One region of the Alkalihalobacillus sp. MEB130 genome, then DNA from elsewhere that is predicted to be linked to it. Evidence: predicted binding sites of a transcription regulator. Region 1 holds the regulator's gene; the other holds the start of a gene.
What was found. The regulator Rex, encoded in region 1, represses fermentation and respiration genes when NADH is low (regulators of the CRP and FNR family bind a similar motif). The targets are predictions, from matches to a motif close to TTGTGAAATATTTCACAA.

Region 2: a site for Rex is predicted at 1,448-1,465, ahead of N0O92_RS12445 (NarK family nitrate/nitrite MFS transporter). Genes of this name have one in related genera too.

The regions. Positions count from the first base shown of each region.
Region 1 is NZ_JAOANA010000024.1:12,582-16,265, forward strand. It holds gene N0O92_RS19520 (ABC-F family ATP-binding cassette domain-containing protein) at 1-1,071, opposite strand, end outside; gene N0O92_RS19525 (redox-sensing transcriptional repressor Rex) at 1,695-2,330, shown strand; gene N0O92_RS19530 (twin-arginine translocase TatA/TatE family subunit) at 2,420-2,602, shown strand; gene tatC (twin-arginine translocase subunit TatC) at 2,620-3,372, shown strand; gene N0O92_RS19540 (DoxX family protein) at 3,611-3,684, shown strand, end outside.
Region 2 is NZ_JAOANA010000011.1:55,180-58,863, forward strand. It holds gene nirB (nitrite reductase large subunit NirB) at 1-1,341, opposite strand, end outside; gene N0O92_RS12445 (NarK family nitrate/nitrite MFS transporter) at 1,702-3,012, shown strand; gene N0O92_RS12450 (glycosyl hydrolase family 18 protein) at 3,072-3,684, opposite strand, start outside.

The DNA of each region.
Region 1 (3,684 bases):
TTCCTCACGGTCAATTTCGAGATTCAAGTCCTGAAAAATCACATCTTCTCCATAAGCGACATGAAGGTCAGAAGCACGGATCACCTCTTTTCCACTTTGACGCTCAATTGTAAAAGCGAAAGAAGCGGATTTCTCAGATCCAGCAGGACGATCGAGTAAGGTCATTCGGTCTAATTGTTTTCTTCTACTTTGCGCCCTCTTCGTTGTCGATGCTCTTGCAATATTTCGTTGGATAAAGTCTTCTAGTTTTGCTACTTCGTCTTGCTGCTTCTCATATTGCTTTAACTCTAATTCGTATCGCTTTGCTTTTTCATCAAGATAAGCACTATAGTTACCTGTAAATTTCGTTGATTTTGTTCGAGAGATTTCAACAACTGTCGTGACGATTTTATCTAAGAAGTAACGGTCGTGCGAAACAATTAAGATAGCACCCTTATAACCAACCAAGTATTGCTCAAGCCACGTAAGGGTCGCGATATCTAAGTGGTTGGTTGGCTCATCGAGAATAAGAAGATCAGGCTTTGTTAACAATAATTTTGCTAATGCTAATCTTGTTTTTTGCCCTCCGCTTAAGGTTGAAATCTTTGTTCCATAATCAAAATCACCAAAATTCATTCCAGCTAATACACCACGAATATCAGCTTCATATTGATAGCCGCCTTGATCTTTAAAGGTAATTTGAAGCTGATCATATTCTTTTAAAAGTTTGGAATAACGATTTTCGTCTTCAAGCAAACGTTGATCGGACATTTGTAATTCTAAATCGCGAATTTGTTTTTCCATTTTTTGAAGAGGAGCAAATACCGTTAGCATCTCTTCCCATATCGACAGTTCCGATTCCAGCCCTGTGTTTTGAGCGAGATAGCCAAGCTCTGTGCCTTTTGGCATCATCACTTGTCCACTATCATATGAAAGTTGACCAGCGATAATTTTAAGCAACGTTGATTTGCCAGCTCCATTACGACCAACAAGAGCCACGCGTTCTCCGGTTTGAATATCTAACTTGATATTTGTTAAGATTGGATCGATACCAAAGGATTTCGATATATTTATACATTGTAAAATAATCATAGATTTCATTCCTAACTCATAAGATCATTTCTTTTAAGAGATACCATAAAAAAGAAAACCGCTTTTTTACATATAAAAAGTGCTAACAAACTGGCAATGGCTCCACGCGCCGTACGCCTTTTGAGAAGATCGCTCAAAAAGCTAAACCCATAACGGCGTTCTGCTCATTGCTTAAGAGGTATCCTAAAAAGGAAAACCGCTTTTTACTTGAAAAGAGCGAACAAACTGGCAATGGCTCCGCGCGCCGTACGCTTTTTAAGAAGATCGCTTAAAAAGCTAAACCCATAACGGCGTTCTGCTCATTGCTTAAGAGGTATCCTAAAAAGGAAAACCGCTTTTTACTTAAAAAGTGCGAACAAAGTGGCAATGGCTCCACACGCCGTACGCTTTTTGAGAAGATCACTCAAAAAGCTAAACCCACAACGGCGGCTCCGCTCATTGCTTAAGAGGTACTACAAAAAAAGAAAACCGCTTTTTTGTAGTACCTCTTAAGTGTATCGTAGAATAGATCTTTCAACAACTTCATGAACAGAGGGGTAAAACGATTACAAACTCTGTGAAATGGTGTACAATAACCATAGTCTTGAATTGCCAACTTGACGATGGTAGGAGGGAGGCAATGGATGAAAGTAGATCAAACGAAGATTCCGCAGGCAACAGCAAAAAGGTTGCCGCTTTATTATCGATTTTTGGAGAATTTGTCTGCTTCGGGAAAGCAACGTGTATCGTCAACAGAATTGAGTGAAGCAGTGAAAGTAGATTCTGCTACGATCAGACGTGATTTTTCTTATTTTGGAGCACTTGGGAAAAAAGGGTATGGGTATAATGTAAATTACTTGCTGTCTTTTTTCCGGAAAACACTTGATCAGGATGAGCAGACGAAAGTTGCTCTAGTTGGAGTCGGTAATTTAGGAACTGCTTTTTTACATTACAATTTTTCGAAAAATAATAACACAAGAATTGTAAAAGCTTTTGATGTTGCTGAAGAAAAAATTGGGGAAGAGGTAGGCGGGGTGACCGTTTATCATTTAGATGATTTTGAAAAAATCATTGACCCAGACGTAACAGTTGCCATTCTAACCGTTCCACAAGTGGCTGCACAAAAGATAGCAGATCAGTTGGTAGCTAACGGTATTAAAGGAATTTTAAATTTTACGCCGGCTCGACTTGATGTTCCTGAACATGTTCGTGTGCATCATATTGATTTATCAGTTGAGTTACAGGCGCTTGTTTATTTTCTGAAACATTATCCAGGATAAGTTTGAAATGATTGGTAACTGTAATGGAAGTCATTGCGAACTATATAATCACACTCTATAATTAGAAATAGGACAAGGAGGTGCTACCTATGGGTGGATTAGGAGCAGGCAGCATTGCGCTTATTGCGATTGTTGCTTTACTAATTTTTGGTCCAAAGAAGTTACCAGAGTTAGGAAAAGCTGCTGGGAATACATTACGTGAATTTAAAAACGCGACAAAAGGCTTAGCAGATGAAGATGATAACAAGAAAAAAGAAAACGATAAAGCCTAAGTAGGAAGGGTTTATAAATGGAACAAAGAGACATGTCGGTAATGGACCACATTGTAGAACTAAGACGAAGAATTATTATCACGTTAATCTTCTTCATTGTGGCACTCATTGCCGGCTTCTTTTTAGCTACACCACTAATCACATACTTACAAAGTACACCGACAGCTCAAGATTTGCCGATGAATGCATTTAAGATGACAGATCCCATTCGGGTGTTCATGACATTTGCTTTTGCTAGTGCACTTATTCTTACATTTCCCGTTATTCTCTATCAGTTATGGGCGTTTGTAAGTCCGGGCCTGCATGAAAAGGAGCAAAAAGCCACATTAGCTTATATTCCATTTGCTTTTATCTTGTTTCTAGTAGGTATTTCTTTTTCCTATTTCATTCTATTTCCTTTTATTATTCAATTTATGGGGAACTTATCAGAACGTTTAGGAATAACAGAGCAGTATGGCATAAATGAGTACTTTTCTTTTCTATTTCAAATTACGATCCCTTTTGGTTTATTGTTTCAACTGCCAGTTGTGGTCATGTTTTTCACTAGATTAGGAATGCTCACCCCGAGTTTCTTAGCTCAAGTACGTAAATTTGCTTATTTTATTTTGTTAGTAATAGCGGGTTTTATTACGCCGCCGGAAATTATGTCTCATTTAATGGTGACCCTCCCGTTATTATTGCTCTATGAATTTAGCATTTGGGTTTCTTATTTGACTTATCGCAAAGTACAAAGGTTAGAAAAAGAAAGAGAAAAAGAGTTAAAAGAGTGATGTGCGTCACAGCATTCACTCTTTTTTTACGTGAAATATGTGAAAAGATGAACAAACTTTGACAAAGAATGTAATAAGGTAGCAAAAAGGTGTACAGTGTTCTATACTATGAGTGTAGAGGTTGTGAAAAACTTCACATAAAAATGTGAATAGATGAGCAAGGCATTAAATACCGAATATGAAACTTCACATTGTTATGTGAGTTAAAAAAATAACTTACCTTAAAGGAGGATTTACAATGATTGGACAATTCTTTAGAGAGAACAAGTACATGGCAGGAATTTGGGTAGTATTACGAGTGTATCTAGGGTG
Region 2 (3,684 bases), on a different contig from region 1:
ATTTGTACATCCGCCCACTTGCGCAACGGTCGTCAGTCCTTCTTCTTGAATGGCATTGACGATTGTTTCTTTGCTAATTCCGTTACACCCGCACACGACCTCATCATTTGGCATGCTAGCAATATCGCTGCCTTCTGTGTTATTTCCTGATTGAAGAAAAGAAATAGTAGTAGATTCAGACACATCTTGCTTTTCATTCAACATTCTAAACAATCGGTTGCTGTCCTTCGTATCACCGTATAACACAATGCCAACGATGCGATTATCCCGTATTAATACTTTTTTATACACACCTTCGTACTCGTTGTGAACGACGATCGCTTTTGATGTTGGATCATCATAGATTTCTCCCGCTGAGAACAAATCAATTCCAGATACTTTCAATTGTGTTCCCGTGATGGAACCTTCATATCCTGTTTCTTTTTGTCCACAAAGTGTTTGAGCAAGAACTTTTCCTTGTTCATATAGAGGAGCAACCAAACCATATACAATTTCCCGATGTTCAGCGCACTCTCCAACTGCATACACATGAGGAACATTAGTCTCCATATAGTCATTCACGACAATTCCACGATTGACATATATTCCACTTTCACTTGCTAGTTTGACATTTGGTTTAATTCCTGCAGCCATTACGACTAAATCTGCTTTTGTTTCTGTTCCATCTTTAAAGCGAATACCTTCCACTCGGTCAGATCCCGTCAATTCAATCGTTGCTTTTTCCATTAAGAAGTTCATGCCTTGTTCTTCTAATTCTCGTTTCAGCATAGAGGACGCTACTGCATCAAGTTGTCGTTCCATTAAGTGTTCCATTAAATGCACAACGTCGACTTCCATACCTAGATGAATCAACCCTTTGGCTGCTTCTAACCCTAGTAACCCCCCACCAATAACAACGGCTTTTTTATACTGCTTAGCGGTTTGGATCATTTCTTCACAATCTTTTATATCACGGAAACCAATAACCCCTTCTTTGTCAGCTCCTGGCACTGGTAAAATAAATGGCAATGAGCCAGTTGCTAAAATTAATTCGTCATAACGAGTTTCTCTGCCTGTTTCAGAGATCACTTTCTTTTCTTCTGTATGAATTTCTGTAATTTCTTCCCCTGTAAACAACTGAATGTTATTAGACTCATACCAATGTAAGTCATTTATAATCGTCTCATCAAATGTCGTATTTCCTTGCAGTACATTTGATAGTTGTATGCGGTTATAGTTAGGATGAGGTTCGTTTCCAAAGATCGTAATCTCGTATAAATCACGATTCACTTTTAAGATTTCTTCAATAACACGAACTCCTGCCATCCCATTTCCGATCATAACCAATTTCTTCTTACTCATTTTAATCCCTCCATGTTGTTCACCATTTCACATTCTCTGTTTCTATGCTCATTGTAGGACATAATTTTCTGCTTTTATGTGAGTTACATCACACTTTGCCAATTTTTTGTTCAGAACTTCACAAGCTTTTCATTAGAAAGCTTGTTTAATGTTTTTTCTATTATGTATTTATGTAATTTCAAAAAAATAAATTCCGTGTCTCATCTTATTATATATACCTTACAAAACGGCCCTAACTCCTTAGTAAAAATAAAATTTTGTGATATTCATCACTTTCACATCAGTCCGTTCTTTGTATGATTTGGGTGTGATCAAAAGAAGTATTGTAAATACATTAATCCATTATTGGGGGAAAAGAACATGGGAAGAATAAAAGAATGGAATCCAGAGAACGCAGAATTCTGGGAAAAGGAAGGAAAAAGGCACGCAAAGAGAAACTTATGGATCTCCGTACCAACACTCATGCTCGCCTTTATCGTTTGGCAAATTTGGTCAGTGGTAGCGGTAAGATTAAATGACATTGGCTTTGCTTTTACAGATGAACAATTATTTACATTAGCAGCAGTTCCGGGACTTGTGGGTGCATCCTTACGATTTGTATACACATTTGCTGTAGGGAAATTCGGAGGGAGAAACTGGGTTGTATTTTCTACAGGAGTCCTACTTATTCCCACACTCGGTATTGGATTCGCTGTACAAAATCCGGATACACCGTATTGGGTTATGTTAACGTTAGCCGCTTTATGTGGACTTGGAGGCGGTAACTTCTCTTCAGCTTTAGCAAACATCAGTTTCTTTTTCCCGAAAAAAGAAAAAGGAACAGCTCTTGGTATTAACGGTGGATTAGGAAATATGGGTGTGTCAGTTGTTCAGTTTGTTACACCACTTATTATTGCTGTTAGTACATTTGCTTTTATCGGCGGAGAAGGTCAAGTTCTAGCAAACGGTCAAGAAATTTGGTTACAAAATGCAGCATTCATTTGGGTGATTCCCATTGTCGTCATGACGATTGTTGCCTACTTCGGAATGGATAATCTACCAACGGCTCAGCAGTCTGTAAAAGATCAATTTGTCATTGTAAAGCGCAAGCACACATGGATTATGACGATTTTATACGTTGCAACATTCGGTTCTTTTATCGGTTACGGAGCAGCATTTCCATTACTGTTACGCTCTCAGTTCCCTGATTATGTTGCATTAGCGTTTCTAGGTGCATTTCTAGCAGCAGCCTTTAGACCTGTAGGTGGATGGGTTTCTGATAAATTTGGTGGCGCAAGAGTGACGACTTATGTTCTTATTGCTATGACACTAGGAGCTCTATCTGTCATCTATTTTATTGGTCAACAAAATTTCGCAGGATTTTTAACATCATTCTTATTGCTATTTATAGCAGCTGGTATGGGATCTGGATCTACTTTCCAAATGATTCCGATTATATTCCCAGTAAAAGAAGCAGCTCCGGTTCTTGGCTTTACAGCAGCCTTTGCCGCATATGGATCATTTTTTATCCCGCAGTTATTTGGTTGGTCTGTTTCAACAACAGGAACACCTATTTCAGCACTGTATTATTTCATAGCGTTTTATGTCATCTCCATCGTCTTAAACTGGTATTACTATCAAAGAAAGAATGCCGAAGTTCGTTGTGATGATATTAGTAAAAATGCAGCGTAAACTAAAATGCAACGAACGAAAACACCACTTGAACATTTGTTCGAGTGGTGTTTCATTTCTTATTGCACATTAATATGATGGTCCATATAGGCCCAATTTTGCGGAAATGGCAGTCGAGTTTCCCAAAACGTTACTCCTGCTAATCCGTAAAAGTCTACCAATTTATACTTAGCATCATAGCTTCTTATATCTTCAAACCAGACAATATGTCCCTCTGGTCCGACCCAATATAAAAAGTGAGGAGACATGGCTCTCTCGTCAAAGTTGATAACAGCTTGTGAAGTAATCGCTAGGTTTTGTGCAGCTAATAACGAATGGCCTCTTGTTACATTCGTACCTAGAATCCAATCATATCCATACATTGGAAATGCGATCTGTAATTTCGAACGATCTATTTCAGAGAGAGCATGACGAATGACTTCTTCTACCCACCAGATGGGACTTACAGGTTCAGGTGGGCCACCAGGATACCCATAATCGATCGTCATAATAGCCACCATATCAGAAGCATCGGCTATTCCTCTGTAATCATAGCCCCCAATAATTGGATTCGTTGGAATGTCAACTGTCCTTGCATGGACATTCACATGAAGCATTAGATCCCCTAATGCGTTTTTTAACTCATTCAGAAAGGTGACAAAATCATTCCTTCGTGCCGGTGGAATAAACTCA